Regions from separate parts of the Bradyrhizobium sp. 63_E2_N1_3 genome, predicted to be linked through region 2. Evidence: predicted binding sites of a transcription regulator. Region 2 holds the regulator's gene; each other region holds the start of a gene.

Region 1 (10,523 bases), 3.9 Mb from region 2:
TTGCCAGAACAGCGGCCTGTGGATGCGCCGGTCCGTCGCGGCGAGGGCGCCGCGGAATTGTCGCAATTCGGCAACAATGTGGTACGAATACATCAGTATCCGCCCGCCGCGGACCCCGTTTTCAGCACCATTGCCGGAATGACCAGCGCAGATACCTCGGCCGCACACTTCGACACGGCCCCAGCGGAAGAGCCCCGGCGTTGGTCGGTGCGACGCTGGCTGGCACCCCTTGCCGTGGCGATGGCGTTGCTGTCGGCCCTCCTGACCTTCCTGGTCCTGACCGGTCTCACGAGGATCGAGCCGACGCCGGAGGTGGTCCGCTCCTTCTATCTGATCAATGCGGCCACGATCCTGCTGCTGGTTGGCATCATCGTCCGCGAGCTCTGGCAGTTGATCCTGGCGCGGCGGCGGGGCCGGGCGGCGGCGCGCCTCCATGTCCAGATCGTCAGCCTGTTCTCGATCGTGGCGGTGCTGCCGGCGGTGCTGGTCGCCGTCGTCGCCAACGTCACCATCGAGCGCGGCCTCGACCGGCTGTTCTCCGGCCCGACCAAGGAGGTGATCCAGAATTCGCTGACGATCGCGCGCGCCTACATGCAGGACCACGCACAGCTGATCCGCGGCGACATTCTCGGCATGGCCAATGACATCGCCCACGCCCGGCCGCTCTACGACCAGGACCGCCGCTCGTTCCGCGAGCTGCTGACCGCCAGCGCCGGCTCCCGCAACCTGCCGGGCGCGATGATCATCGACAAGAACACCAATATCCTCGAATCGGCCGACACCGGCATGCGGCTCGCCTATTCGCCGCCGGCGCCGGACTTCCTCAGCAACGTCAACGAATCCGAGCCCGAGATCGCCGTGCTGCCGGATGCGAGCTTCGTCGCCGCGGTGATCCGCCTGCGCGCCTTCAGCGACACCTTCCTTTATGTCGCGCGGCCGCTCGATCCGAACGTCGTCAACCAGCTCAAGCAGACCGAAGTCAGCGTCGCCGAATACGCCCAGATCGAGTCGCGCCGGCTCGGCATCCAGGTCGCCTTCGCGCTGATGTTCGCGGTGATCGCGCTGACCATCCTGATGGCCTCGGTGTTGATCGGCCTCAACTTCGCCAACTCGCTGGTGGCCCCGATCCGGCGGCTGATGAACGCGGCACACACGGTCTCGACCGGCGACCTCCATGTGAAGGTGCCCGTGCACCAGTCGGAAGGCGACCTCGCCCAGCTGGGTGAGACCTTCAACAAGATGACGCAGGAATTGCGCAGCCAGCGTGACGAGCTCGTCAACGCCAGCGATCTCATCGACAGCCGCCGCCGCTTCATCGAGGCCGTGCTGTCCTCGGCGAGTGCCGGCATCATCGGCGTCGACAATTCGGGCAGCGTCGGCATCCTCAACCGCTCCGCCGAGAAGCTGATCGGGCACTCCGAAGCGGAGACGCTCGGCCATCCGCTCTCCGACGTGCTGCCCGAGCTAGAGGAGATGATGAAGACGGCGCGGGAAGGGACCCAGCGCCTGGTGCAGGGCCAGATCACGATCACGCGCGACGGCACCGAGCGCAACCTGTCGGTCCGCGTCAGCGCCGAGAAGACCAGCCAGCCGCACGACAGCTACATCATCACGCTCGACGACATCACCGAACTGGTCTCGGCGCAGCGCACCTCGGCCTGGGGCGACGTCGCGCGCCGCATCGCGCATGAGATCAAGAATCCGCTGACGCCGATCCAGCTCTCGGCCGAGCGCATCCGCCGCAAGTTCGGCAAGGACATCACCGAGACCAAGGACAAGCAGATCTTCGAGCAGTGCACCGATACCATCGTGCGCCAGGTCGACGATATCCGCCGCATGGTCGACGAGTTCTCGCGTTTCGCACGGATGCCGAAGCCGGTGATGGAGGGCGAGGACGTCGCCGACACCGTGCGGCAGGCGGTGTTCCTGATGAAGGTCGCCCATCCCGAGATCGATATCGAGGCCGAATTCAAGGAAGATCCGCTGCGCGCGCAGTTCGACCGGCGGCTGATCTCGCAGGCGGTCACCAACATCGTCAAGAACGCCACGGAGGCCGTCGAGCAGGTGCCGCCGGAGGAGCTCGGCAAGGATTACGGCAAGGGCCGCATCGACGTCGTAGTCTCGCGCGAGGGCGAGGACGTGCTGATCGACGTCATCGACAACGGCATCGGCCTGCCCAAGGTCGCGCGCTCGCGCCTCCTCGAGCCTTATGTGACGACGCGGGCCAAGGGCACCGGCCTTGGCCTGGCGATCGTCGGCCGCGTGCTCGAAGACCATGGCGGGCGTATCGAGCTGAAGGACGCTTCCGATTTCCGCGAGGGCCAGCGCGGCGCGTGGATGCGGATGCGTTTTGCGATCTCCGGTGCCCCCGCGAAGGGCGAGGGGACCGTGCAGGCATCGTCGGCCGCAAACGCGGTCACGGACATCGCCAAGCCGCCCGAAACAAAACAGCCGGCCGCCGAAACCAAAGAGGCGGCTGAAAAGACCAATGATTCAACGAAGATCGAAGCCTCAACAGGCATCTGACAAGACAGGCGCGAACCATGGCAAGTGAAATTCTGATTGTCGATGATGAGGCCGATATTCGCGATCTCGTTGCGGGCATTCTCGAAGACGAGGGCTTCGTGACCCGGACCGCCCGCGACAGCGATACGGCGCTCGCCGAGATCGCCAATCGCAGGCCGCATCTGGTGTTTCTCGACATCTGGCTCCAGGGCTCCAAGCTCGACGGCTTGCAGCTGCTGGAGCAGGTCAAGAAGGACAATGCCGATCTGCCGGTCGTGATGATCTCCGGCCACGGCAACATCGAGACCGCGGTCGCCGCGATCAAGCGCGGCGCCTACGACTTCATCGAGAAGCCGTTCAAGGCCGACCGGCTGATCCTGGTCGCGAACAGAGCGCTCGAGAACTCGCGGCTCAAGCGCGAGGTCAAGGAGCTGAAGCAGCTCGCGCCGAGCGCAAGCTCGCTCGTCGGCCGCTCGCCGAGCATGAACCAGCTGCGCCAGACCATCGATCGCGCGGCCAAGGCCAACAGCCGCATCCTGATCGTCGGCCCGGCCGGCGCCGGCAAGGAGCTGACCGCGCGCACGCTGCATACGGCCTCGGGCCGCGCCGATGGTCCGTTCGTCGTGATCAATGCCGCCGCGATCACGCCGGAGCGCATGGAGCACGAGATGTTCGGCGTCGAACAGTCCAATGGCGAGCAGCCGCGTAAGCCCGGCGCGCTCGAGGAAGCCCATGGCGGCACGCTGTTCATCGACGAGATCGCGGACATGCCGCGCGAGACCCAGAACAAGATTTTGCGCGTGCTAGTCGAGCAGTCGTTCCAGCGCGTCGGCGGCACCGGCAAGGTGCAGGTCGACGTCCGCATCATCTCCTCCACGGCGCGAAATCTCGAAGAGGAGATCGCTGCCGGTCATTTCCGCGAAGACCTCTATCATCGGCTCTCGGTGGTGCCGATCCGCGTGCCGGCGCTCTCGGAGCGGCGCGAGGACATTCCGGAATTGATCGACTATTTCATGGAGCAGATCTCGGCCGGCAGCGGCCTGCCCAAGCGGCAGATCGGGCAGGACGCGATGGCGGTGCTGCAATCGCATGTGTGGCCCGGCAACGTACGCCAGCTCCGCAACAACGTTGAGAGAGTCATGATTCTGGCCGCGGGCGGACCGGAGGTGATCATCACCGCCGACATGCTGCCGCAGGACGTCGGCTCGATGGTGCCGGCGATGCCGACCAGCAACAACGGCGAGCACATCATGGGGCTGCCGCTGCGCGAAGCGCGCGAAGTGTTCGAGCGCGACTATTTGATTGCACAGATTAGCCGTTTTTCAGGAAATATTTCTCGCACGGCTGAGTTTGTTGGCATGGAACGTTCGGCGCTGCACCGGAAGCTGAAGGCGCTCGGTGTCGGCTGACACCGCGACGTCGCGGCCGCACCTCAGGGATTAGCGAGGAAAATCATCGATTTCCGTAGTTTTTCGGGGCAATTGGGCGTGGCCTGCCGCGTGAAGCGGCTTGCCTAATAACCCGTCCTGTCCTCTAATCGAACCGCTGTTCCTCCGAGGGGGATCTCATGAGGAATGGCAACCGGAAGAGGCCCCGAATGTCACAAAGAGGGCCGCAACCGGCGCAATAAAAAGAAACTCAAAGCGAGAAAAAAACAATGGCGGCAGACCGCGCACAAAACCTACAGGACACCTTCCTCAATCACGTTCGCAAAACCAAGACGCCACTGACGATCTTTCTGGTCAACGGAGTGAAGCTCCAGGGCATCGTGACCTGGTTCGACAATTTCTGTTTGCTGCTTCGGCGCGACGGTCACTCGCAGCTTGTCTACAAGCATGCGATCTCGACCATCATGCCGGGCGCTCCGATCCAGTTGTTCGAAGGCGGCGAGGATCAGCCGGCTTGAGAGTGATCTGATTGGAACCCCGGAATTTCGACGGGGAGGCCGACCGTCCGCGGTCGGCAGGGGCGAAGCAGACGGGGCGGGTGCTTGTCATCGGCCCCTACTTGCGTGTGCGCGCGGGCGGTGCCGACGCGCAATCGGAAAGCCATGTTCAGCGTGACGCGGAGGCCCGGCTCGATGAGGCCGCCGGCCTCGCGCGGGCGATCGACCTCGTCATTGCCGACGCCATTATCGCGCCGATCAGCCAGATCCGCCCCGCGACCTATATCGGCAAGGGCAAGGTCGAGGAGATCGCCGCGCTGGCCAAGAGCCTCGATGTCGAGCTCGTCGTGATGGATTGCGCGCTGGCGCCGATCCAGCAGCGCAATCTCGAGAAGGAATTGCACGCCAAGGTGCTCGACCGCACCGGGCTCATCCTGGAAATCTTCGGCCGCCGCGCCAAGACCAAGGAAGGCTCGCTCCAGGTCGAGCTTGCGCATCTCAACTACCAGCGCTCGCGCCTCGTTCGCTCCTGGACCCATCTGGAACGCCAGCGTGGCGGCTTCGGCTTCATGGGCGGTCCCGGCGAGACGCAGATCGAAGCCGATCGCCGCCTGATCCAGGAGCGCATCTCGAAACTCGAGGGCGAGCTGAAGAAGGTGCAGGCGACGCGGCGGCTGCATCGCGCCGGACGCCAGCGCGTGCCGTATCGCGTCGTCGCGCTGGTCGGCTACACCAATGCCGGCAAGTCGACGCTGTTCAACCGCCTGACCCGCGCCGACGTTCAGGCCGCCGACATGCTGTTCGCAACACTCGATCCGACCCTGCGCGCGCTCACTTTGCCGCATGGCGGCAAGGCGATGCTGTCCGACACCGTCGGCTTCATCTCCAACCTGCCGACCCAGCTCGTCGCCGCCTTCCGCGCCACGCTGGAAGAGGTGCTGGAAGCCGACGTCATCCTGCATGTGCGCGACATCTCGCACGAGGATGCCGAGGCCCAGCAGGGCGACGTCGACGCCGTGCTGCGCCAGCTCGGCATCAATCCCGACGACAGTGGCCGCATCATCGAGGTCTGGAACAAGATCGACCGTTACGAGCCTGACAAGCGCGAAGAGCTTTTGAACATCGCCGCGCGCCGGCCGGAAGATCATCCGGCGATGCTGGTCTCGGCCGTGTCAGGCGAGGGGATCGATGCACTGCTTGCGGCCATCGAGGAACGTCTCGCCGCAAAGCGCACCACGCTCGATCTCTCCATCGACGCCGCCGACGGCGCCGGCATCAGCTGGCTGCACAGGAATTCCGAGGTGCTGGCCAAAGAGCTGCACGACGGCCGCTTCGACATGACGGTGCGGGTCGACGAGACCAAGCGGGATATCGTGGTGAACCGGTTCGATGCCGTGCCGCGCGTGGCGTGATCCGAAGGGCGCGGTGCGCCCGACCGGCCTGCGTGCGATATCGACCATATCCGCGTTTCCGGGTTGAGACGCGTAACGCTAGAATGGAATGGTCAGGCCCGGATTCTTCGCCTGCGCCTTGGTATAGGCGACGCCGTGGATCTTGATCCCGCGCTCGTCCAGCAGCGAAATGATGCCGCCCTGGTTCGACAATTCCATCGGCTTCTGCACGACGACGGCGAGCGTGCCCCCGGCCGCGATCTTCCCTGACAGGACCATCTTGTTCTTCTGCTTGTCGGCCAGCATCCAGCCGGTGAGATCGATGTCGCGATCGGCCGTATTGAGCAGCGTGACGACTTCCCGCTCAGGCGTCTTCAAGGCATTGACGAGTGCTGCGATGATGCGCACGAGTCCGTCAGGCATTTGCCCGGTCGGAGGAGCGGTCGGATCTGGCGGCTGTGTCGGAGCGCCGAGATCGATGGGGTCACCGGTCTTGTCGTCGGTGTGCCAGGCCTGGGTCTGGAATTTGAGGAAGACCGCCGTCCATAGCTTCTGATCCGGGAATTCGAACACCAGCCCGCCGTCTTGCCATGGCCCGTTGTCGCCCGAGAATCGTCCGATTGGATTTCCCTGATTCATATGGATATCGTGAATGCCGCGGCCCGGCCGGAAGCCGAAATAATTGTCCGCCTTGGTCTCCGGCCCCCATGTCTCACCGAATGCGTAGATCATCGCGCTTTCGTTTGAGAGCGCGCGCTGGACGAACTGGTCGAGCTTCTCGTTGAGGTCATTGTCGGGTCCGGGCACGGACAGCGGCAGCGGGATCATCTCCTGGGGCTGCATCAGATTGCCGCGAATGAAGTCCAGCGCGATGCTGGCCGGCTTCGGCGGCTGCGGGTGCAGGCCCTCCGGCAGCGCCGCGAGATGATCGGTGATCGGATGGACAAAGTGCGATCGCACCAGGAACTCGACTTCGCTTCCGTCGGCTGACTGCACATTGACGGCGATGCGGAAATCCGCGTTGTCGGCCACGACATGGACTTGATAGTGCGGCGACTGGCCGGTGCCGAAACGCATCGCGATCGGGCGTCCTTTGAGGACCGAATAGTGCTTTAATGGCATCGCACTCACCTGAGGTGGGATTTCGGCTGCGCGGGCTCCGTTGCTCAACTCTAGACTGCTTGTCGTGACGGTTTCATGGCTTGACTGCGATCCGCCATGACCGCCTCGCTGCATTCGGGAAAAGATGCTGACCTATATCTCCTTCGCGACCGCTTCGATCCTTGCGGGTACACCGATGGAGCAGGCCACAACGCTAGCGGCGGGCCTGCGAGCGAGTCTCTGATACCGGTTTCCCCTCACTCTTCGCCGCGTTCCACAGCGCGTCCATCTCCGCCAGCGACGCCTGCTCGAGCGTCCGCCCTTGCGCCTCAAGCGCGCGCTCGATGAAGGCGAAGCGCCGCTCGAACTTTGCATTCGTCGCGCGTAGCGCGGCTTCCGGATCGGCGTCGACGTGGCGGGCGAGATTGACGAGTGCGAACATCAGATCGCCGGTTTCCTCCGCCAGCCCCTCGCTGTCGTTGCGGTCGAGCGCCGCCTCGATCTCGTCGGCTTCTTCGCGGATTTTCGCCAGCACCGCGCGCGGGTCGTTCCAGTCGAAGCCGACGGTGGAGGCCTTGCGCTGGAGCTCCATCGCGCGCGTCAGCGCGGGCTGACCGGCCTTGACGCCCGAGAGTAACGACTTGTGCGTCGGCGTTTCCTCCGGCGGCCGGCGAGCCGCACGTTCGGCTTTCTCCTCGGCCTTGATGCGGTCCCAGACCTCCTTGACGTGGGAGGAGGCGAGGTTGCCGTCCTTGTCGGCGAAGACATGAGGGTGGCGCCGGATCATCTTGCGGGTGATGGCCTCCACGACGTCGCCGAAGGTAAAGGCATTCTGTTCTGAAGCCATCTGGGCGTGAAACACGACCTGGAGCAGGAGGTCACCGAGCTCCTCGCGCAGATCGTCGAGATCGCCGCGGCTGATGGCCTCGACCACCTCATAGGCCTCCTCGATCGTGTAGGGCGCGATCGTCGCGAAATTCTGCTCGAGGTCCCAGGGGCAGCCGGTCACCGGCGTGCGCAGCGCCGCCATGATCTCGATCAGACGGGAAATGTCGCGGGAAGGGGTCATTGCGGGGCAGTCTCCTGGCTCCAAAGCCTTATGCCAAAAGCGGCCCGCCGTTCCCAGCGCGGCGCTGCGGAACAGGCCGATTTCCACCGATTGGCGGCAGATTGGCGAGCCGCGCCCGCAGTGCTAAAGCGCGGGCCATGAGTGACGCATTTTCATCACAAACCGCCCTGGTGCTCTTTTCCGGCGGCCAGGATTCCACCACCTGCCTCGCCTGGGCGCTCAGCCGCTTTGCACGCGTGGAGACACTGGGTTTCGAGTATGGCCAGCGCCATGCCATCGAACTCGCCTGCCGCGACCGGCTGTTCGACGGCATCAAGGGGCTGCGTGCCGATTGGGCCGCAAGGCTCGGCGAGAGCCACACGCTGTCGATTCCGACGCTGGCGGCTGTGTCCGAGACGGCGCTGACGCGCGACGTCGCCATCGCGATGGGCGCCGACGGCCTGCCGAATACGTTCGTGCCCGGCCGCAACCTGGTGTTCCTGACGTTTGCCGCGGCGCTCGCCTACCGGCGCGGCATCACCCACATCGTCGGCGGCATGTGCGAGACCGATTATTCCGGCTACCCCGATTGCCGCGACGACACCATCCGCGCCATGCAGGCCGCGCTCTCGCTCGGCATGGCCAGGCAATTCGAGCTGCATACGCCGCTGATGTGGATCGACAAGGCGGCGACGTGGAAGCTCGCTCACGACCTCGGTGGCGCAGGACTGGTCGATCTCATCCGCGAGCACTCGCACACCTGCTATCTCGGCGAACGCGGCGCGCAGCATGAGTGGGGTTTCGGGTGCGGCGAGTGCCCGGCGTGCAGTTTGCGGGCGAAGGGATGGCGGGAGTTTGCGGCGGGCCGCTGAGGCCACATATTCGGTGTCATCACCCGCGAAAGCGGGTGATCCAGTATCCCAGAGACCGTGCTTGAGTCGAGAGGCCGCGGCCTACTGGATTCCCCGCTTTCGCGGGGAATGACAGCGGAGGGCTTGGCACGAGCGTGCCTCTTACCGACCTACCGAAAATCCTCCGGCCGCAGCTCGATCGGCTTACCGTGCGGCGTACGATCCGCGGCGTGGTCCCAGGCGTCGCGGTAGCGGTGCAGCGTCTCCGCCGATGCGACGCCCTTGCTTGCAACCAAACCTTCCAGCGTGGCGAGCCAGTGCAGGTAATAGGTCTCGCCCGTGTCAGGGTCGCCGGCGGCTTGGGCGCGCTTGATCTCGGAGGCCAAGGCTGCGGCCCATTCCGGCCAGGTGAACACGCCGCGCTCGTGCAGCGTCAGCGCCATCGCAAACGCATGCGCTTCCCAGGGTGCGCGGAACACCGGGCCGTCGTCATCGCGCGGAATGCTCGGAATGGCCGCCGTCGCAGCGGCCGCAGCCGGGCTGCTCATCACGCCGGGTCCAGATAGGGTTCGAAGGCGTCGATCGACACCTTCAAGGTCGGATCACCGTCCGCGCCCCAGAGGTCGCGGCCCTCGAATACGACCGTGTAAAGCCATTGCGGATTTTCGCCGAGCTCCATCGCCGCCGAATCCGGAAATACGTGGCAGCCGTGGTTCAGCTCGACGACACCGACATGGCCGCGCACATAGCGCGGCAGCCGCGTATGCGTGGTCGGATGAATGTTCTTGGCGCGGACGCGATCGCCGATGTTGAATTTTGCCGGCGCCGGAGCAGGGCGGGCGAACTTGCCGCGCACCATGACGCGCTCGACATTGGCGAGGTCGAACTTGCCGTGCTTGAGCGCCTTTGCAGGCTGCATCGCGTGGCCGGCGGCGACCTCCTCCCGGGTGAGGTAGCCCTTCTCGATCAGCATCTCCTCGAGCCCGAGAAACCATTTCTTGTAGTAGGAGCTCGAGAGATAGTCGTGCGGCGGCAGCGTCTCGCGATAGAAGCGCGAGGTGTCGATGTTGAAGGCGCCCGCCGCGCCCATCGCGCGCACCATGGCGAGAACACGCGATTCCCACTCCTCGTGAAACATCGGCTCGTTCGGCTCGGCCTCGACCTTGCCGAACCCGTCCATGCCGCCCATGTCGTGGACGCCGTTCACGAGGGCGCTCCAGGCGTCTTGGGAAAGCCGGTGCCGATCATGGAATCGCGCGTGACGAGTTCGGCGAGCTGCTCCTCACTCCAGCCTTCGGTGCCCGCGGGGCGCATCGGCAGCACCAGGAAGCGGGTCTCGGCCGTCGAATCCCAGACACGGATTTCCATGTCCTTCGGCAGGGTGACGTCGAAATCGGCGAGCACGCCGCGCGGGTCCTTCACCGCGCGCGAGCGATAGGGCGCAGCCTTGTACCAGACCGGCGGCAGCCCCAGCATCTCCCAAGGGTAGCAGGAGCACAGCGTGCACACGACCATGTTGTGTCGCTCCGGCGTGTTCTCGACCACGACGAGATGGTCGCCGACGCGGCTGACATGGCCGAGCGTGCCGATGGCCTTCGAGCCATCCTCTAGCAGCGCCTTCTTGAACGCCGGATCGGTCCAGGCCTTGGCGACGACGCGCGCGCCATTGTGCGGTCCGATCCTGGTCTCATAGGCCTGGATGATGGCGTCGAGCGCGGCCGGCTCGACATAGCCTTTTTCTG
Region 2 (10,523 bases):
GACCCTGGCCAGCATCTATCTCGGCAAGATCACCAAGTGGGACGACGCCGCGATCAAGAAGCTCAATCCGAACGTGAAGCTGCCGTCGGACGCGATCACCGTGGTCCGCCGCTCGGATGGTTCGGGCACCACCTTCAACTTCACCAACTACCTCGCCAAGGCCAGCGCGGACTGGAAGAGCAAGGTCGGTGAGGGCACGGCGGTCGAGTGGCCGGTCGGCGTCGGCGCCAAGGGCAACGAAGGCGTGTCGGGCAACATCAGCCAGACCAAGAACTCGATCGGCTACGTCGAGTACGCCTATGCCAAGCAGAACAAGCTGACCTACACCGGTCTCGTCAACAAGGCCGGCAAGCCGGTGCAGCCGACCGTCGAGGCCTTCCAGGCCGCGGCTTCCAATGCCGACTGGGCCAAGGCGCCCGGCTACTACGTCATCCTGACCGACCAGCCCGGCGACAAGTCCTGGCCGATCACGGCGGCGACCTTCATCCTCATGCACAAGGATGCCACCGACAAGGCAGCCTCGCAGGAAGCCATCAAGTTCTTCCGCTGGGCCTTCAAGAGCGGCGGCAAGGCGGCTGAAGAACTCGACTACATCCCGATGCCGGACCCGGTCGTCCAGCTGATCGAGAAGACCTGGGCTGCCGAGATCAAGAGCTAAGCGCTCTTGTCCCGGACTGGGCGCCGGGATCTCACAAGACCTCCGCTCCGGATCGGCCTCGCGCCGCATCCGGAGCGCAAGACCAACAACAAGACCGACAACAAGCGTATATCAAACGGGCACAGGGGATCGGCGTGGCAGAGATGGCCGTTCAGAGCGATGTAATCGACGACGCCGGACCGTATGACCGCGCCAAGGCCTTGGGCGCCTTCAAGCTCGGCGACCTCACCTTCTACTGGATCACGCGGCTGTCCGCGATCTCGGTGCTCCTCATCCTCGGTGGCATCATCATCTCGCTGATCGTCGGCGCGTTCCCGGCGATGAAGGAATACGGCTTCGCCTTCCTGTGGACGCAGCGCTGGGCGCCGTCGGCAGATCCGCCCGTGCTCGGCGCGCTCGGCCCGATCTACGGCACGCTCATCACCTCCTTCATCGCGATGGCGATCGCCATTCCGGTCGGTCTCGGCATTGCGATCTTTCTGACCGAGCTCTGCCCGCAATGGGCGCGCCGCCCGATCGGCATGGCGATCGAGCTGCTCGCCGGCATTCCCTCGATCATCTACGGCATGTGGGGCTTCTTCGTGCTCGGCCCGTTCCTGGCCAACACGTTCCAGCCCTTCATGATCAAGATCTTCGACGGCGTCCCCGTGCTGGGCGCGATCTTCGCAGGCCCGCCGTCCTATCTCAGCCTGTTCAACGCGGCGCTGATCCTCGCCATCATGGTGCTGCCCTTCATCACCTCGATCTCGGTCGACGTGTTCAAGACGGTCCCGCCGGTGCTCAAGGAAGCCGCCTACGGCGTCGGCTGCACCACCTGGGAAGTCGTGCGCAGCGTGGTGATCCCCTACACCCGCGTCGGCGTCATCGGCGGTGTCATGCTGGCGCTCGGCCGCGCGCTCGGCGAGACCATGGCGGTGACCTTCATCATCGGCAACTCGTTCCGCATCTCGTCGTCGATCTTTGCCCCGGGCACCACGATCTCGGCGGCGATCGCATCGGAGTTCGCCGAGAGCGACGGCCTGCACCAGTCCGGCCTGATCCTGCTCGGCCTGCTGCTGTTCGTGCTGACATTCTTCGTGCTCGCGGCTGCACGGTTGATGCTGATGCGTCTTGAAAAGAAGGCGGGGAAGTAACATGAACCCGATCTACGCACGCCGCCGCCGCATGGACATCGTCATCCGTGTGCTCTGCCTGGCTGCCGCTGCCTTCGGCGTCACATGGCTCGCGCTGATCCTGATGACGCTGCTCTACAACGGCATTGCCGGCCTGAACCTGGAGCTCTTCGTTGCGGACACGCCGCCTCCGGGCTCGACCGAGGGCGGCCTGCGCAACGCCATCGTGGGTTCGATCATCATGACCGTGCTCGGCGTCGGCATCGGCGCGCCGCTCGGTCTGTTCGCCGGCACCTATCTCGCCGAGTACGGCCGCAACGACCGCCTGACCTCGGTGATCCGCTTCATCAACGACATCCTGCTCTCGGCGCCCTCGATCATCATCGGCCTGTTCATCTATGGTGCGGTGGTGGTGCCGATGCGCGGCTTCTCGGCGATTGCCGGCTGCCTCGCGCTTGCGGTGATCGTCATCCCGGTGGTGCTGCGCACGACCGAGGACATGCTGCTGCTGGTGCCGAACGCACTGCGTGAGGCGGCCTCGGCGCTCGGCCTGCCGCGCTCGCTGGTGATCAAGCGCATCGCCTATCGCGCGGCGCGCTCGGGCCTCATCACCGGCGTGATGCTGGCCACCGCCCGCGTCGCCGGCGAGACCGCGCCGCTGCTCTTCACCGCGCTGTCGAACCAGTTCTTCAGCCTGGGTCTGAACAAGACGATGGCGAACCTGCCGGTCACCATCAATAATTTCGTGCAGAGCCCCTACGCCTACTGGAAGCAGCTCGCCTGGAGCGGCGCGCTGCTCATCACCCTGACCGTTCTTGCCCTGAATATTGGCGCGCGCATTCTGAGCGCCGAGAGGACCGCAAAATGAGTGATCTTTCCGTATCGATGAGCGCGGCCGGTGGTTTGCCCCAGGCGCCGGTGCTGCCCGAAGCTCCGGCCAAGGTGACGGTGCGCAACCTCAATTTCTATTACGGCGAGCACCACGCGCTGAAGAACATCAATCTGGCGCTCGGCACCAACCGCGTCACGGCGTTCATCGGCCCGTCGGGCTGCGGCAAGTCGACCCTGCTGCGCATCTTCAATCGGATGTACGACCTCTATCCGGGCCAGCGCGTCACCGGTCAGCTCATGCTCGACCAGACCAACGTCCTCGACCCCAAGCTGGACCTCAATTTGCTGCGCGCCCGCGTCGGCATGGTGTTCCAGAAGCCGACGCCGTTCCCGATGACGATCTACGAGAACATCGCCTTCGGCATCCGCCTTTACGAGAAGATCTCGAAGTCCGAGATGGACGACCGCGTCGAGAAGGCGCTGCGCGGTGGCGCGCTGTGGAACGAGGTCAAGGACAAGCTCAACGCCTCCGGCCTGTCGCTCTCCGGCGGCCAGCAGCAGCGCCTCTGCATCGCCCGCACGGTCGCGGTGCGGCCCGAGGTGATCTTGTTCGACGAGCCCTGCTCGGCGCTCGACCCGATCTCGACCGCCAAGGTCGAGGAGCTGATCCAGGAGCTGTCCGAGAACTACACGATCGCGATCGTCACCCACAACATGCAGCAGGCGGCGCGCGTCTCCGACAAGACCGCCTTCATGTATCTCGGCGAGCTGATCGAGTTCGACGACACCAGCAAGATCTTCACGTCGCCGACCGACCGGCGCACGCAGGATTACATCACCGGCCGGTTCGGCTGAGGAGACGGAACATGGGTTCTGAACATACCGCAAAGGCCTTCGACACCGACCTCCAGGAGCTCACGCGCCTGGTCGCCGAGATGGGCGGCATCGCCGAGCGCATGATCGTCGATTCCGTCGACGCGCTTATCCGCCGCGACGTCGCGCTCGGCCAGCGCGTCGTGACCATCGACGCCGAGCTCGACGCGCTCCAGAAGAAGATCGAGGAGCGCGCCGTTCTCACCATCGCGCGCCGCCAGCCGATGGCGGTGGATCTGCGCGAGATCGTCGGCGCCATGCGCGTCGCGACCGATCTCGAGCGGATCGGCGACCTCGCCAAGAACATGGGCAAGCGCGTCGCGGCGCTGGAGACGGATTTCCATCCGCTCAAGCTGTTCCGCGGTCTGGAGCACATGACCGACCTCGTGCAGCAACAAGTCAAGTCGGTGCTGGATGCCTATGCCGCGCACGATCTGCCGGCGGCGATGGCGGTGTGGAAGGGCGACGAGGAAGTCGACGCCATCTGCACCTCGCTGTTCCGCGAGCTCCTCACCTACATGATGGAGGATCCGCGCAACATCTCGTTCTGCATCCATCTGATGTTCTGCGCCAAGAACATCGAGCGCATCGGTGACCACGCCACCAACATCGCCGAGACCGTGTTCTACATGATCGAGGGCCAGGCGATCACCGACAAGCGGCCGAAGGGCGACATGACGACCTTCGCCACGACGGTCCCGAACACTTAAGGAGCGACGAACACCATGGGCGCACGCATTATGGTGGTTGAGGACGAGGAAGCTCTCACCGAGCTTCTCCGCTACAACCTCGAAGGCGACGGCTATGACGTCGAGACGGTGATGCGCGGCGACGACGCCGACACCCGCCTCAAGGAGCACATCCCCGATTTGATCGTGCTCGACTGGATGCTGCCGGGCCTCTCCGGCATCGAGCTGTGCCGGCGGCTGCGCACCCGGCCCGAGACCAAGCAGCTCCCGATCATCATGCTCACCGCGCGCGGCGAGGAGAGCGAGCGGGTGCGGGGCCTTGCGACCGGCGCCGACGACTACATCGTCAAGCCGTTCTCGGTGCCGGAGCTGCTGGCACGCGTGAAGGGCCTGCTCAGGCGCGCCAGCCCCGAGCGGCTCGCCACCGTGCTCGCCTATGGCGACATCGAGCTCGACCGCGACAAGCGCCGCGTGGCGCGCTCGGGCCGGCCGATCGATCTCGGTCCGACCGAATATCGCCTGCTGGAGTTCTTCCTGGAGCATCCCGGCCGCGTGTTCTCGCGCGAGCAGCTGCTCGACAGCGTCTGGGGCCGTGACATCTACATCGACGAGCGCACCGTCGACGTCCATATCGGCCGCCTGCGCAAGCTGCTCAATCTCGGCCGCGAGCAGGACCCGATCCGCACCGTCCGCGGCGCGGGCTACGCACTGGACGATCGCTTTGCGAAGGCGGAGCAGGCGTAGCTCGGTGAGCTGCGGCCACACTCTCGGTGTCGTCCCGGACAAGCGCAAGCGCGGGTCCGGGACACCCACAGCGAGCGGTTATTTTGTGAAAAGGTAACTCCGAGTCCCCGTAGCCACATCTTGCGGTGGTTAAGGGTCCCGGATCTGCGCGCGCTCGAGGCGCGCTTGTCCGGGACGACATCGGATTTGTTGAGCCGCCATCGTGTGACGGCTCCTTTCTGAGCTCAGAACGACTTCAGCGCGGACCCGGCTTCGCCGGCGCGCGCCGGCGATCGGCCGCGGGCTGATACGCCACGCGCGAGTGCTGGGCGCAGTAGGGCAGGCCGGAGAGCGCCTTGCCGCCGCAGAAGAAGAAATCCGGGCTCGAGGGATCGCCGACCGGCCAGTGGCAGGTGGCCTCGTTCAGCTCCAGCAGCGACAGCCGCTGGCTCATCGGCACGACGTTGTCGTAGGTGACCGGTTCGGCCTCGACCTCGACTTCGAAGGCCTGCGCCAGCGCGGTGTTGCCGCGCGCGATCGGGCGTGTCACCCGCATCATGTGCTGGGCGGGGCGCGCCTTGCGCGGCCGCGGCGCTGCCGATGAAGGGCTCTTGGCGCGGCCCGACAGGCCGAGCCGGTGCACTTTGCCGATTACGGCATTGCGGGTCACATTGCCGAGTTCAGCGGCGATCTGGCTGGCCGAAAGTCCGGCCTCCCAGAGCTTTTTCAGCTGCTCGACGCGATCATCCGACCAGGTCAAAACGGTCATTGCACCCTTTCCTTCGCCGGCGCCTGCCATCCTGGCGGCCGCACGGCGAATGCCTAAGCTTCGAAAAACCCGTGCCGCCAGAATCCCTTAAGGCTCGCCGGGCGCACCAGATGCGCCCGAACGCTTACGCCGGTACATGAGGACTTAGAGGATCAGAACTGCTGCACGAGATGTCGTATCTGACAAGCCAAACGCTACAATATGGCGTGACTCACGCGCAAGAGTCCGCCGACTCGCTTCCACATGTTCCGTGGCGGAAATACGCAAAATCGCCACCGCAAGACTACGGATTCTGCGTTTCGCGAGGCTTTCCGGGCGGCATTGACACCGGTTTCACCAGGCATAAGATAGTCAGGCGTGCCGCCCTTAAAAGGCGGCACGTTTCGTTTTCCGGGCCGGTCAATGGTGCGTTGCGCAATGCACGCTCACACCGTCCGCAACATTCAAGTGATCGTCATGACTAACAGCGCAGCGCCGCATTTGCTCCCCGTTTTCGCCAGGTCCGACCTCGGTTTCGAGCGCGGTGAAGGCTGCTGGCTGATTGCGACCAATGGCGATCGCTATCTCGATTTCACCTCGGGTGTGGCGGTGAATGCGCTCGGCCATGCTCATCCTGCGTTGGTCAAGGCGTTGCAAGAGCAGGCCACCAAACTCTGGCACATGTCGAACCTGTTCCAGAGCCCGGACGGCGAGAAGCTCGCCGCGCGTCTGTGCAACGAAAGCTTCGCGGACTTCGTGTTCTTCTGCAATTCCGGCGCCGAAGCGCTGGAAGGTGTGATCAAGCTGGTCCGCCATCATCACTTCTCCAAGGGTCATCCGGAACGTTACCGCATCATCACCTTCGAAGGCGCCTTCCACGGCCGCACGCTGGCAACGCTCGCCGCGACCGGTTCGGCAAAATATCTCGAAGGGTTTGGCCCGCCGATGGACGGCTTCGACCAGGTCCCGCATGGCGATATCGAAGCCGTCAAGAAGGCGATCGGTCCGCAGACCGCCGGCATCCTGATCGAGCCGATCCAGGGCGAGGGCGGCGTGCGTTCGGCAACGCCCGCCTTCCTGAAGGCGTTGCGCCAGCTCTGCGATGAGAAGGGCCTGCTGCTCGCGTTCGACGAGGTGCAGACTGGCATGGGCCGCACCGGCGATCTGTTCGCGCATCGCCGCACCGGCGTCACGCCTGACGTGATGTCGCTGGCCAAGGCGCTCGGTGGTGGCTTCCCGATCGGCGCGGTGCTGGCGACCGCGGACGCGGCTGCCGGCATGGGGCCCGGCTCGCACGGCTCGACCTTCGGCGGCAATCCCCTCGCGATCTCGGCTGCCAATGCCGTGCTCGACGTCATGCTCAAGCCCGGCTTCTTCGACCACGTGCAGAAGATGTCGCTGCTGCTCAAGCAGAAGCTCGCCTCCGTGATCGATCGTTATCCCGACATCGTCAGCGAAGTGCGCGGCGAAGGCCTTCTGATCGGCATCAAGGCCGTGGTGCCATCCGGCGATCTTGGCGCGGCGTTGCGCAACGAAAAATTGCTCACGGTCGGCGCCGGCGACAATGTCGTGCGCTTCCTGCCGCCCTTGATCGTCACCGAAGCCGAAATCGAGGACAGCGTCGGGCGGCTCGAGCGCGCCTGCGCCGCGATCTCGTCCAGTCAGACCAAGCGGGCGGCGAGCTGATGAGCAAGTCCCCGAAGCACTTTCTGGATATCAACGAGCTCCCGTTGTCGGAGCTCAAGAGCATGCTCGCGGCCTCCTCCGCCATGAAGGCGAAGCAGAAAGCGCACCAGCCGGTGAAGCCGCTGGAAGGCAAGACGCTGGCGATGATCTTCGAGCGTCCGTCCACCCGCACCCGCGTCTCGTTCGACGTCGCCATGCGCCAGCTCGGTGGCGAGCCGATCATGCTGACCGGCGCCGAGATGCAGCTCGGCCGCGGCGAGACCATCGCCGACACGGCGCGCGTGCTGTCGCGCTATGTCGACGCCATCATGATCCGCATCCTCAATCACGAGGCCCTGCTGGAGCTGGCGGAATATGCGACGGTGCCCGTCATCAACGGCCTGACACGGCGCTCGCACCCTTGCCAGGTGATGGCCGACCTCATGACCTACGAAGAGCATCGCGGCCCGATCGAGGGCAGGACGGTGGCCTGGACCGGCGACGACAACAACGTGCTGGCGTCCTGGGCGCATGCCGCCGAGCGTTTCAAGTTCAAGCTCAATGTCGCGACGCCGCCGGAGCTTGCGCCGAAAAAGGTGATGCGGGACTTCATCAAGGCCACCGGCGCGCCGATCGTGCTCGGCACCGATCCCGAGGCTGCCGTGAAGGGGGCCGACTGCGTCGTCACCGACACTTGGGTGTCGATGGGCGACAAGGAAGGCGAGCACCGTCACAACGTGCTCAAGCCCTATCAGGTCAATTCGAAGCTGATGTCGCTGGCCAAGCCCGATGCGCTGTTCATGCATTGCCTGCCCGCCCATCGCGGCGAGGAAGTCACGGACGAAGTGATCGACGGCCCGCAATCGGTCGTGTTCGACGAGGCCGAAAACCGCCTGCATGCGCAGAAGGGCATTCTGGCCTGGTGCTTTGACGCGGTGAAGTAACGCGACGGTGGAGCGGGTGGCCGCGCTGGCGGCCGCATCCACCGCTGTCGTCCCGGACCAGCGCCGCACAGCGGCGCGCCGATCCGGGACCCTTAACCACAGGAAGTTGTTTGGCGAGGACGCGGAGTGGTCGTCGCCGGTTACATTGTAATCCTGTGGTTATGGGTCCCGGGCTCGCGCTTTGCGCACCCCCGGGACGACCCTGAGTTTGTCGTGCTTTCGTGCGATCTTTTCTGCATGCCGGGGAGCGTTCCGCGCCCTCTTCCATTTTCCTCCATCGACCCCAGATAAAGCGCCATGGTTTCCCAATCCCCTGACATGAAAACCGGGCCTGAAGGCCCGGTTCGCGCGCCATCAGCGGTTCCCATCGATGACGCCGTGCTGCCTTACGAGGTCGACGCACTCGACGTGCGCGGTCGCCTGGTGCGGCTTGGTCCCGCGCTCGACGAGATCCTGACCAAGCACGATTATCCCGCTGCCGTGGGCAAGCTGCTCGGCGAGGCCATCGTGCTGACGACGCTGCTCGGCTCGGCGCTGAAGTTCGAGGGCCGCTTCATCCTCCAGGCCCAGACCGACGGTCCGGTGTCGTTCCTGGTCGTCGACTACATGGCGCCGGATCGCCTGCGCGCCTATGCGCGCTACGATGCCGAGCGCCTCGGCGAGACAAAAGATTCCGGCACGCTCCTCGGTAACGGTCATCTCGCCATGACCATCGACCAGGGTCCCGACATGAGCCGCTACCAGGGTCTGGTCGCGCTCGACGGTGGCAGCCTGGAAGATGCCGCCCACGAATACTTCCTGCGCTCCGAGCAGATCCCGACGCGCGTGCGTCTAGCCGTCGGCGAGGAGTGGCGCTCGAACGACGGCGGCAAGCATCGCTGGCGCGCCGGCGGCATGCTGATGCAGTTCCTGCCGAAGGCGCCCGAGCGCGCGCGTCAGGCCGATTTGCATCCCGGCGATGCGCCCGAAGGCGCGGAGGTGCATGCTGTCGCCGAAGACGACGCCTGGGTCGAGGCGCGTTCGCTGGTCGAGACCGTCGAGGACGTCGAGCTGATCGACCCCGAACTCTCCGGCGAGCGGCTGCTGTTCCGCCTGTTCCACGAGCGCGGCGTGCGCGTGTTCAATCCGCTGGTTCTGAAGGCGCAATGCTCCTGCTCGCGCGACGCGGTTGGTGCGATGCTGAAGAGCTTCTCGCCCGACGACCGCGCCGCGATGGTCAAGGACGACAAGGTCGTCGTGACCTGCGAATTCTGCTCGTCGGTGTACCAGTTCACGCCGCACGAGGCGGGCGTGGAAGACGCGTAGGCGTCGCATCCTCCGTCGTTGCAAGCCACACACTCGGTGTCATCGCCCGACTTGATCGGGCGATCCAGTACTCCGAAACTGTTGTGATGGATTCGAAAAGCCGCGGCGTACTGGATGCCCCGGTCAAGGCCGGGGCATGACAGTTGTGGGTGTTCGCACGAAATCGCCTGCCCCTAGTTCAACACCCGCTTGTTGTCCGGGCTGTCCAGCGAGAACGTCGGCACATCGATCTCGAAGCGTTCGCCGCTTTCGCTGACCATCTGGTAGCGGCCGGTCATGAAGCCCGAGGCGGTCGCGAGCGGCACGCCGGAGGTGTATTCGAAGCGCTCGCCGGGAGCCAGGGTCGGCTGCTCGCCGACGACGCCCTCGCCCCTGACCTCCTGCTGGCGGCCGGTGGCGTCGGTGATGATCCAGTGCCGCGTCTTCAGCTGCACGGTTTCGTCGCCGGAATTGGTGATGACGATGGTGTAGGACCAGAAATAGCGGGAGCGGTCAGCCGACGACTGCTCCGGAACAAAGTTCGGCTCGACGGTCACTTCGATCTGGCGGGTCACGGCGCGATACATGGCTGCCATCATAACGAAAACCCGGCCGGGAACCAACGCCCGCAGGCGGTTTTGGTGACATCGTGCCGCCAGAATTGCCGAGGAAGTAGACCCAATGTGATCCGGCCGCTTTGCGAGACGACGGCCGGACCTGTACACTCCATGACACGTCGCGATTTGCGGAAGGGTTTCGAACCCCCGATGACCATTGCCGACCAAGTGACGGGATCGACGATCGCGGGAACCGGCAAGCCTGCGGAGGCCAGACCTGCGGAGGCGAAGCTGCGCTCCGCCGCGCCGGCCATCACGCTGCCCGCCATCGGCGAGCGCGAGCTCCGGCTCGACCTGTTCCGCGGGCTCGCACTGTGGCTGATCTTCGTCGACCATCTGCCGCCGAGCCTTTTGACCTGGTTCACGATCCGCAATTACG
Region 3 (10,523 bases), 180 kb from region 2:
GCGCACTGGAAATAGATTTCGTCCACATTCATCACCATGACGCTGCGCGGCGCCTTGCCCTCGACCTTGAACGAGGCGAGCAGCTCGGGATCGACGGAGAGACAAGCGCGGCCGTTGGCCCGCACCGCGTTGCCGGAACCGGGGATCAGAAACATCAGCGACACCCTGGGATCGCGCACGATGTTGCGCAAGGAATCGACCCGGTTGTTGCCGCGGCGATCCGGCAGCATCAGCGTCTTCGGATCATGGATGCGGACGAAGCCGGGGAGATCGCCACGCGGCGAGCAGTCGATCCCTTCCGGTCCGATGGTGGCGAGCGCGGCAAACGGCGCCTTCTCGATGAAGATGCGGTAGAGCGGGGTAACGTGGTCGGCGACTTTCACGGTCGAGGCATCACCAACGGCACCGTAGATGGCCTCCAGCTGTTCGACCGTTTCAATCACCGACATTCCGTTCTCCTTGTTGCGCCGGCTATTCGTGCCAGCCTTCGTTCCTGATCACGCGCACGAGCTGGCGACTGTGATAGTCCGCGCTGCCCGCGTTGAGGATAGTGACATCGGCATTGGCCGATGCGTCGTCGACGCTGCGCGCGAGGCGATCTGCGATATTGCCGTCGCTGTGCCGGGCCCGGGCAGCAAGCCGCTGCGCCAGCACGTCCGGCGGCGCCGTGATCGCGACCACGACGACGTTGGCATAGGCCTGGCGGAGCGCGCCGATCACTGTGCGCGAGACATTGGCGACGACGGCCCGGCCGGCGAGGATGTCATCGTTGATTTCGAGCGGAAGAGCGTAGGAATGGCCATGCGCTTCCCAGTGCACGGCGAAATCGCCGTGCTCGCGCGCGCGGCGGAATTCGTCCTGGCTCATCGCGATGTTGTCTTCGGCCTCGGAGGATTCGCGCGTCACGACACGGCGCGGGAAGACGATGTCGCGATCATCGACGCAGGCCGCCTGTGCGAGCCGCAACAGCGTGTCCTTGCCCGCACCGCTGGGACCGACCACGAGCACGAGCCGCCCGGGTCCGATCCCGCTGGCCTCATCGTGTGCCATGGTCGCGGTCTCGCTCATGCGACGCGGTTTCCTTCGCGCCAGACGCTGCGGACCACGGGAACGTCGCCTGCGACATGCACGCGGATCAGGTCGGCCCGCTTGCCGATCGCGACCTCGCCACGATCCGACAGGCCAACCGCCTCGGCCGGCGCCTTGGTCACGGTGCGAACCGCCGCCGGAAGGCTGATCGCAGGCACATGCTCCGGCAATTGCAGCGCGGCCATCAGGAGGCTGGACGGGATGTAGTCCGACGACAGGATGTCGAGCAGGCCCTCTCGGGCGAGATCGACCGCGGCGATGTTGCCGGAGTGCGAGCCGCCGCGCACGACGTTCGGCGCCCCCATCAGGATGTCGATGCCGGCCTGATGCAGGCCGCGCGCGGCCTCGAGCGTGGTCGGGAATTCCGCCACCGACACGCGATCGCGCACGGCGTCCGCGACGTTCTCCTCGGTGGTGTCGTCATGGCTCGCCAGCGGAATGTTGTACTTGTGCGCGAGCGATACGATCTCGCGCATGTTGGTCGCGGCATAGAGCTTCTGATACTCGAAGCGCTTCGCGAACAGCTCGTCGAGCTCGGCATCGGTCTTGCCGCCGCCCTTGCCGCGATAATAGTCGCGCAGCTTGACCTCGTCGCGGAACTGGCGCTGGCCGGGGGTGTGGTCCATCAGCGACATCAGCTTGACGTCGGGACGGTCGATCAGCTCCTTGGCTTCCTCGACCACGCTCGGCATCGGGATTTCGCAGCGCAGATGCAGGAAGTGGTCGGCGCGCAGCAGGCTGGCATCGCGCGCGGTCGTGATCGCGGCGGCGAGCACGCCGGCGCGGCCATCGACTTCCTCGGCGCCGTCCTCACGCCAGACCCGGAGCGAGTCGAACACGGTCGTGATGCCTGAGGTCGCGAGCTGGCCGTCATAGGAGATGACGGCGGCGACCGGATTCCAGAACACTTTCGGGCGCGGCACGTAATGCGCTTCGAGATGGTCGGTGTGGAGCTCGATCAGGCCGGGCATGATGAGGTCGCCGCCGGCATCCTCCGCACCCGCGGGGGCCCTGCCCTCGCCGATCTCGGCGATGCGTCCGTCCGCGAGAGCGAGCCAGCCCTGTTCGATCACGCGGTCAGCCAGCACGATCCTGGCGTTGGCGATCAATGTTTCCTTCGGCTTGGCATTCATTTCCATTTCCTTCAGGCCGCGGCGGCAAAGCTGGTGACGTCAACAATACGGTCGGCAATCAAATGGCGGATTTCGTCGTCATGGACAATGGCGACCATGGCGACGCCCTGGCGCTTCTTGTCGGCGACCAGCTCGACCACGACGGCGCGGTTGGCGGCATCGAGCGAGGCGGTCGGCTCGTCCAGCAGCAGGATCGGCAGGTCCGAGATGAAGCCGCGCGCGATGTTGACGCGCTGCTGCTCGCCGCCGGAGAAGGTCGCGGGCGGCAGCTGCCAGAGTCTTTCAGGGATGTTGAGGCGGTGCAGCAACTCGCCGGCGCGTGCCTGCGCGTCGGCTCGGGCCGTGCCGTTCACGATCAGTGGCTCCGCGACGACGTCGATGGTCGCAACACGCGGCACCGCCCGCAAAAACTGGCTGACATAGCCGATGGTGGAGCGGCGGATGTTGAGAACCTGCCGCGGCTCGGCGGTGGCGAGATCGACAACCGCGCCGCGATGGCGAATGCCGATACGGCCGGAGTCGCAGCGGTAATTGCCAAAAATCATCTTCAGGATCGACGACTTGCCGGCACCGGACGGGCCAGAGAGCACGACGCATTCGCCCGGGTTGACGTGGAAGGTCACGCCGCTGACGACAGGCAGCTCGATGCCGCCCTGCAGGTGCATCGTAAAGGTCTTTTTCGCGGCGGCGATGTCGATCATGGCGGTCATCGGAAAACTCATCTTGGAAGGCTTATGGCGGCAGAATCGAGGAAACGAGGAGCTGGGTATAGGGCTCGCGGGGATCGTCGAGCACCTGGTCGGTGAGACCCGTCTCGATGACACGGCCGCCCTTCATCACCATCACGCGATGCGACAGCAGTCGCGCCACCGCGAGATCGTGGGTGACGATGATGACGGCAAGGTGCAGCTCGGCGACGAGGCTGCGCACGAGGTCGAGCAGGCGCGCCTGGACAGACACGTCCAGACCGCCGGTCGGCTCGTCCATGAACACCAGCCGCGGCTCGGTGACGAGGTTGCGCGCGATCTGGAGACGCTGGCGCATGCCGCCGGAATAGGTGCGCGGCGCATCGTCGATGCGCGCGATGTCGATCTCGACACGGGTGAGCCAGTCCGACGCGGTATCGCGGATGCGGCCGTAGTGATTCCAGCCGACCGCCATCAGCCGTTCGCCGACATTGGCGCCGGCCGAGACCGCCATGCGCAGGCCCTGCGCGGGATCCTGGTGCACATAGCCCCAGTCGGTGCGGAACAGGAAGCGTCGCTCGGCTTCGCCAAGGCTCGTGAGATCGCGGGTGACGCCGTCGCGCATCCGGTACGACACCTGGCCGGCGCTCGGCGCGAGCTGGCCCGAGAGCATTTGCAGCAGTGTCGACTTGCCCGAGCCGGACTCGCCGACGATCGCCAGCACCTCGCCGGGGTAGAGCGAGAACGACACGTCGCGGCACGCGGCGATGCGGCCATAGGACTTGCTGAGCGACTCCGCGACCAGCAGCGGCTGATCGTTCTCCAGCATCTCCTCAGCCATTTGATCCCTCCTGCGCCTTCTCCTTGTACGGCGCGGCGCTCATGCTGCCGTGATGTCCGGCGGCCTGGCGGCCCTCGCAATAGTCGGTGTCCGAGCACACGAACATGCGCCCGCCCTTGTCGTCGGTGACAATCTCGTCGAGATAGGAATTTTCCGCCGCGCACAGCGCGCAGGGCGCGTTGAAGCGGTACGGCTCGAACGGGTGATCCTCGAAATCGAGCGACACCACCTGCGTATAGGGCGGGATCGCATAGATGCGCTTCTCGCGACCGGCGCCGAACAATTGCAGCGCCGGGCAATTGTCCATCTTGGGATTGTCGAATTTCGGCGTCGGCGACGGGTCCATCACGTAGCGCGCGTTCACCTTCACCGGATAGGCGTAGGCAGTGGCGATGTGGCCAAAGCGGGCGATGTCCTCGTAGAGCTTCACATGCATCAGGCCGTATTCGGCCAGCGCATGCATGCGCCGCGTCTCGGTCTCGCGCGGTTCGAGGAAACGCAGCGGCTCCGGGATCGGCACCTGATAGACCAGCACCTGGTTCGCGTGCAGCGACGTCTCCGGGATGCGGTGACGCGTCTGGATCACGGTTGCATCTTCTGTTGCCGTGGTCGTGGCGACGCCCGCGGTCTTGGCGAAGAATTTGCGGATCGAGATCGCATTCGTCGTGTCGTCGGAACCTTGGTCGATCACCTTCAGCACATCCTGGGGCCCGAGGATCGCGGCCGTGACCTGCACGCCGCCGGTGCCCCAGCCATAGGGCATCGGCATTTCGCGGCTGGCGAACGGCACCTGATAACCGGGGATCGCGATCGCCTTGAGGATCGCGCGGCGGATCATCCGCTTGGTCTGCTCGTCGAGATAGGCGAAATTGTAGGCGGGCGCGTTCATTCCGCGGCCTCCTTCATGGCATCGGGCGCATTGGCCTCGGCAAATTCCTTGCGCAGCTTGCGCAGGAGCCCGAGCTCGGACTGGAAGTCGACATAGTGCGGCAGCTTCAGATGCTCGACGAAGCCGGTCGCCTGGACGTTGTCCGAATGCGACATCACGAATTCTTCATCTTGCGCCGGGGCCACGGCCTCTTCGCCGAGCTCGCGGGCACGCAGCGCCCGGTCGACCAGCGCCATCGACATGGTCTTGCGCTCGCTCTGGCCGAAGGCGAGACCATAGCCGCGGGTGAAACACGGCGCTTCCGTCGCCGAACCCTTGAATTGATTCACCATCTGGCACTCGGTGAGCTCGATGGAGCCGAGCGGCACGGCGAAGCCGACGTCCTCCGCGAAAAATTCGACCTCGACCTCGCCGAAGCGGATCTCGCCGACGAAGGGATGGTTGCGGCCGTAACCGCGCTGGGTGGAGTAACCCATGGCCAGCAGAAAGCCTTCGTCACCGCGCGCGAGGTTTTGCAGGCGCAGGTCGCGATCGGCCGGGAAGTTCAGCGGTTCGCGCGTGAGGTCGCCGACGCTGGCGCCGTCTTCGGCCCGCGGCGAGGATTCGATCAGCCCGTCGCGGCCCAGAATGTCGGTCACACGCGGCGTGGGCGCCGTCGAAGCTTCGGCCGTCGCCGGCACTTCAGGCACGAAGCCCTGGCCAAGCGAGGGATCGAGCAGGCGGTGCGTGTAGTCGAAGGTAGGCCCGAGGATCTGGCCGCCGGGAATATCCTTGAAGGTCGCCGACACCCGCCGCTGCACGCGCATCGCGCCGGTGTCGACCGGCTCGCTGGCGCCGAAGCGCGGCAGGGTGGCGCGGAAGGCGCGGACCAGGAAGATCGCCTCGATCAGATCCCCGCGCGCCTGCTTGATCGCGAGCGCCGCGAGCTCGCGGTCGTAGAGCGACCCTTCGCTCATGACGCGGTCCACGGCGAGGCCAAGCTGCTCCGAGATCTGATCCAGCGTGACTTCGGAAATGCTCTGGTCGCCACGCCGCGCATTGGCGAGCAGGCGATGGGCGTTCTCGATGGCGCGCTCGCCGCCTTTGACTGCGACATACATGCGACTAGCTTCCCTTGTTCACGACACGCGTGGTGCGCGGGATCGCAACCACGGCATCATCGGCGACCAGCACCAAATCGATGCCGCGCGGAAACAGCGCCTCGTTGAACTGCAGCCGTTCGAACAGGTCGAAAGGCCTGATCGAGGCCTGAAGCGTCGCGACACCGTCGATGCCGGGGCCACGCAGTTCGAAACTGCGCCCCGAATTCAGGCTCTCGACCTGAAGGATCACCGTGGTCGAACGATCCGGATACTCGTTCGTGCCCAGTGCGAAGCGCTCGAGCGACGGCAGCGCCGCACCGTCACTGATCAGCGCGAAACTCGCGATCGAGGAGTCCTGCACCACCGGCGCGCCGGTGTGGAACTTGAGCCATTTCACCACGTCCGATCGCTCCGTCATCCGCTCATCGAGCCAGAGCGGCGTGTCGTGATCGAACAGCGTCAGCGCGATCGCGGCAGTGCCGCGCATCGTTGGCGCGGGCGCTCCCGCCATCGGCACGATGCGCTGGACCGAGCCCGGTCGCGCCATCGCGTCCATCACGGAACGAAAGGTCGATTGCGCCGACAAGACCTTGTCGACGAAACCCGGCGGCAGTTCCGCAATCGTGGTCATGGCCTCACCCCTCACCGCGCACCATGGTGTAGAAATCAACCTTCGTCGCGGCGGTCTCGGCCGCCGCCTGCTTGCGCTGGATCATAAGCTGCTCGCGCAACGGCGCGATAACGTCACGCTCCACCGCCTCACCGAAATCACTGGACTGCGCCAGCGCGTCGCAGAGCGCGATCAGCCGCGCCTTTTCGCCATCGCGCCCCAGCGTGTAGCCGAAGCCGACCTCGCCGCTCGCGAGCCGGACCGCTGCGCGAGACACCGTGGCTTCACCGAGATTGAACGGCGCGCCGTCGCCGCCGACCCGGCCGCGCAGCATGACGAGACCGTTTTCCGGCGCGCGTAGCTCCTGATGCGCCGGCAGGGCGAGAGCGCGGAGGCGAGCGGCGATCTCGCCCGCCTCCGCGTGCGCCAGCACGGCCATCGCGGCCTTGCGCTGGACTTGCTGGTTGTTGTGCTGGGTCACCCAATCCACCGAGCTTTTGACAGAACTTGCCGAATCCAAGTTGTCTATGATAATAGACAACTTGATACGGAAGCGCCATGACTGTTTCGTGACAAACGTGTGATTTCTGAAGTAGGCTTCTCGGCGACATGAGCATGCAGGACACAGCCTCTTCGGGCGTCGCGCTGTGGCGCCTCGTTGCCGACGGCATCGAGCGCGGCATCGCCGACGGCCGCTTTGCAGCCGGCGACAAGCTGCCGGGCGAGATGGAGATCGCCGAGACCTATCGCGTGAACCGCCACACCGTGCGGCGCGCGCTGGCCGCACTTGCCGAGCGCGGCATCGTGCGCGCCGAACGCGGCAGCGGAACCTATGTCGAGGCGCAGCGCCTCGCTTATCCCTTGCGCTCGCGCACCCGCTTCTCCGAGATCGTCGGCGCCGACGGCCGCGAACCGCATGGCCGGCTGATCGAGGCGTCCGACGACGTCGCGACCCGCGAACTGGCGCGCGAACTGGGATTGAAGGCCGGCGCGCCGCTGGTGCGGATCGAGGCGATCCGCCTCGCCGACCGCACGCCGATCTGCGTCTCCACCACCTGGCTGTCAGCGGAATTGTTTCCGGGCGCGGGTGAGGTATTCGCCGCGACGCGCTCGATGACGAAACTGCTCGAGCATTACGGCGTCCGCGACTACAGCCGCGGCGCGACCCGGATCACCGCCGGCATCGTGGACGCAACCGATGCCGCGCGGCTCGATCTGCCGCTGGGACGGCCGATCCTGGTGGTCGACGCGACCGACCACGATCTCGCCGGCAAGCCGCTGGTGACCAAGCACTCGCGCTTTGCAGCGGAGCGGGTGGAGTTTCTGGTGGAGAACGGGTGAGCGGGCGACCACGCAGGGCTCGTAGGGTGGGCAAAGGCGCACTTGCGCCGTGCCCACCATCTCTCCCCGATATCTAAGCAGAAGTGGTGGGCACGCTTCGCTTTGCCCACCCTACGGCGCCGGCGATCAGGCGACAGCTCGCCGCCCAATGATCGCAAACCGCAACTTGCTCGAAATAAAATCGATCGCGGCGACGGCGACCAGAATCATCAGGATCAGGAACGACACCCGCTGCCATTCCAGCACGCGGATCTGCTCGGCGAGTTGGAGGCCGATGCCGCCGGCGCCGACGATGCCGATGATGGTGGCCGAGCGCGTGTTGGATTCGATGAAATAGAGCACCTGGCCGGCGATCACGGGCAGCACCTGCGGCAGCAGGCCGAAGCGGATTTCGTGCAAAGCACTGCCGCCGGAGGCGCGGACGCCTTCGACCTGCTTCTGGTCGGCGCCCTCGATCGCCTCCGAGAACAGTTTGCCGAACGCGCCGAAATCCGACACGGCGATGGCGAGCACGCCGGCGAACGGACCAAGCCCGACGACGTTAATCCACACCAGCGCCCAGATCAGGGTGTCGACGCCGCGGATCGAATCCAGGAAACGGCGGACCGGAAAACGCAGGATCTGCGAAGGTATGACGTTGCGCGCGGCCAGCAGGCTGACCGGAAGCGCGAACAGCGCGGCGAGCGTCGTGCCGAGCAGCGCGATCGACAGCGTCTCACCCAGCGCTTTCAGATAGACCGGCAGCGAAGAGCCCGGATCGGGCGGGATCATCATCAGGCCGATCCAGCCGAGCTGGCTCAGCCCTGCGAAGAATCGCGACGGCGAGAAGTCGAGATCGACGAGGCCGTAAACCAGGATCGCAAACGCCGCGACGATCATCGCCGGCATCGCGAGCCGCGCCGAGGCGGGGCGATCGAACACATCGGGGTAGCGCGCGCGAAGCTCTCGCGTGTCGACCTCCTGCGGTCTCGTCACGTCCGTGCCTCCTTGCCGAACAGACGGCCGCGTAGCCAGCCCGTAGTGATGTCGATGATGAAGACCGTGATGATGATGGTGAGCAGGATGGCACTGACGTCGGAGTAATAGAACTTGCGGATGGCGACGACGAGCTCCTGGCCGATGCCGCCGGCGCCGACGAAGCCCATGACGGAGGCTTCACGGACGTTGATCTCGAAGCGCAGCAGCGCGTAGCTGGCATACCCCGCCGTCACCTGCGGCACGATCGCAAAGCGCATGCAGGAGAGCCAGCTCGCGCCGGTCGAACGGATGCCCTCGACCGGCTTCATGTCGGCATTCTCGACGATCTCGGAGAACAGTTTGCCGAGCGCGCCGGTGGAGTGGATCGCGATCGCGAGCACGCCGGCCATCGGCCCGAGCCCGAAGGCAATCACGAAGATCAGCGCGAAGACGATGCCCGGCACGGTGCGGGCGAATTCGAGCAGGCGACGCACCACGAAGCGCAGCCAGGGCGACGGTGAGGTGTTCTCAGCCGCGAAGAAATTCAAGGCGAAGGCCAAGGTCGCGCCGATCAGCGTGCCGACGTAGGAGATCAGCAGCGTCTCGCCCAGCATCTTCAGCCATTTGCGCCAGCCCCACAGCCACTCGCCGGCATCGGTCCAGACCCGCTGGCCGCTATCGAGCGTGAGGATGCGGTCGAAATAGCTGATGAAATTGCCGAAATGGGCAAAGAAGGTGCGCAGGTTCACTTCCGCGCCGATCGCGGCAAGAAACAGCGCTGCGGCAAAGATCACCAGCCCCAAAAGGAGTCGGAGCCGCTTGCGCGCGACCGCCTGGCGATAGGCCGCGTTGAGCACGGCGAGCTGCTGCTCGGGGAGGATCGAAACCGCGACGGTCATCTGGCCAGGGAAGGTAGTCGATCAAAGAGAAAGAGCCGGGTCCATCGACCCGGCTCCAGTGCTATCGTCCCGAAACTCAGGACGCCTTCTTCTTACGCAGTGCATCGACGAACTTGATCAGCTCGATCGTGCCATCCCAGTCCTTGGTGGTGGCGGGATGAAAACCCTTCTTCTGGCCGTCCTGGAGGCGATCGAAGGCCGCCTTGTCCTTGGCCGGCGCGTCGAAGAACGCCTTGGCGATCGCCGCCTTGGCATCTTCCGGCAGGTCGGAATTGTAGGCGTAGGGGCCGTTGATGATCGGCGCCGACTTGTGGATGATGCGGAAATCGTCCTTCTTCATCGGCGAGCCGTCGGCATTCTTCAGCATGCCCTTGGTCAGCATCTGCGCCAGCGTGGAATCGTCATCGCTGGTCCACTGGTTGGCCGCAACGTCGACCGTGCCCTGCGCCAGCGCCAGGATCGCGTTCTCGTGGCTGCCGGTGAAGACGACCTTGCTGAAATAGGTGTCGGCATCCGTGATGCCCATCTTGTCGAGCTCGAAGCGCGGCACGTTGTTGCCGGAGGTCGAGTTCGGATCGACGAGGCCGAGGTTCTTGCCCTTGAGCTGGTCGACGCTCTTGTAGGGGCTGCTCGCCTTGACGAAGAACACAGAGTAGTAGCCGGTCGAACCGTCGGCGTTGATGTCGTTGGCGAAGGCATCGGTCTTGACGCCGGTCAGGCGGGCGCGGGCGAATGACGCCGAGCCGTAGCTGGCGATATGGATGTTGCCGGCGCGCTGGCCCTCGATGACGGCGGCGTAGTCGTTGGCGATGCGCAGCGTGACCTTCACGCCCAATTCCTTGGAGAGATAGTTCATGAACGGCGCCCAGCGCTCGGTCACGCCCGAGGCGTTTTCCGCCGGAATGACCGCGAAGGTCAGTTCGGGGTATTTGGCTTTCCAGTCGTCGGCGGAGGCCGAAGTCGTGAACGCGAGCGCGGCGGCGCCGGCAAGAACCA

Evidence for each region. The regulator PhoB, encoded in region 2, activates phosphate uptake and scavenging genes when phosphate is short. The targets are predictions, from matches to a motif close to TGTCATNNANCTGTCAT.
Region 1: the regulator PhoB is predicted to act here: its motif matches at 6,964-6,980, upstream of AB7531_RS22505 (DUF2278 family protein).
Region 3: the regulator PhoB is predicted to act here: its motif matches at 6,889-6,905, upstream of phnF (phosphonate metabolism transcriptional regulator PhnF).

The regions. Positions count from the first base shown of each region.
Region 1 covers NZ_CP197235.1:4,728,467-4,738,989, reverse strand. The annotation lists gene AB7531_RS22530 (hypothetical protein) at 1-93, opposite strand, end outside; gene AB7531_RS22525 (sensor histidine kinase) at 139-2,526, shown strand; gene ntrX (nitrogen assimilation response regulator NtrX) at 2,544-3,914, shown strand; gene hfq (RNA chaperone Hfq) at 4,163-4,411, shown strand; gene hflX (GTPase HflX) at 4,423-5,802, shown strand; gene AB7531_RS22505 (DUF2278 family protein) at 5,881-6,903, opposite strand; gene mazG (nucleoside triphosphate pyrophosphohydrolase) at 7,097-7,951, opposite strand; gene queC (7-cyano-7-deazaguanine synthase QueC) at 8,089-8,802, shown strand; gene AB7531_RS22490 (nitrile hydratase accessory protein) at 8,952-9,329, opposite strand; gene nthB (nitrile hydratase subunit beta) at 9,329-9,988, opposite strand; gene nthA (nitrile hydratase subunit alpha) at 9,985-10,523, opposite strand, start outside.
Region 2 covers NZ_CP197235.1:8,601,572-8,612,094, reverse strand. The annotation lists gene pstS (phosphate ABC transporter substrate-binding protein PstS) at 1-658, shown strand, start outside; gene pstC (phosphate ABC transporter permease subunit PstC) at 802-1,791, shown strand; gene pstA (phosphate ABC transporter permease PstA) at 1,793-2,638, shown strand; gene pstB (phosphate ABC transporter ATP-binding protein PstB) at 2,635-3,456, shown strand; gene phoU (phosphate signaling complex protein PhoU) at 3,468-4,184, shown strand; gene phoB (phosphate regulon transcriptional regulator PhoB) at 4,200-4,907, shown strand; gene AB7531_RS40975 (GcrA family cell cycle regulator) at 5,143-5,655, opposite strand; gene AB7531_RS40970 (aspartate aminotransferase family protein) at 6,112-7,320, shown strand; gene argF (ornithine carbamoyltransferase) at 7,320-8,243, shown strand; gene AB7531_RS40960 (Hsp33 family molecular chaperone) at 8,541-9,548, shown strand; gene apaG (Co2+/Mg2+ efflux protein ApaG) at 9,722-10,114, opposite strand; gene AB7531_RS40950 (OpgC domain-containing protein) at 10,295-10,523, shown strand, end outside.
Region 3 covers NZ_CP197235.1:8,424,180-8,434,702, forward strand. The annotation lists gene AB7531_RS40115 (pyridoxamine 5'-phosphate oxidase family protein) at 1-449, opposite strand, end outside; gene phnN (phosphonate metabolism protein/1,5-bisphosphokinase (PRPP-forming) PhnN) at 472-1,068, opposite strand; gene AB7531_RS40125 (alpha-D-ribose 1-methylphosphonate 5-triphosphate diphosphatase) at 1,065-2,222, opposite strand; gene phnL (phosphonate C-P lyase system protein PhnL) at 2,234-2,932, opposite strand; gene phnK (phosphonate C-P lyase system protein PhnK) at 2,955-3,749, opposite strand; gene AB7531_RS40140 (alpha-D-ribose 1-methylphosphonate 5-phosphate C-P-lyase PhnJ) at 3,742-4,638, opposite strand; gene AB7531_RS40145 (carbon-phosphorus lyase complex subunit PhnI) at 4,635-5,738, opposite strand; gene phnH (phosphonate C-P lyase system protein PhnH) at 5,743-6,351, opposite strand; gene phnG (phosphonate C-P lyase system protein PhnG) at 6,356-6,820, opposite strand; gene phnF (phosphonate metabolism transcriptional regulator PhnF) at 6,940-7,671, shown strand; gene phnE (phosphonate ABC transporter, permease protein PhnE) at 7,798-8,646, opposite strand; gene phnE (phosphonate ABC transporter, permease protein PhnE) at 8,643-9,527, opposite strand; gene phnD (phosphonate ABC transporter substrate-binding protein) at 9,604-10,523, opposite strand, start outside.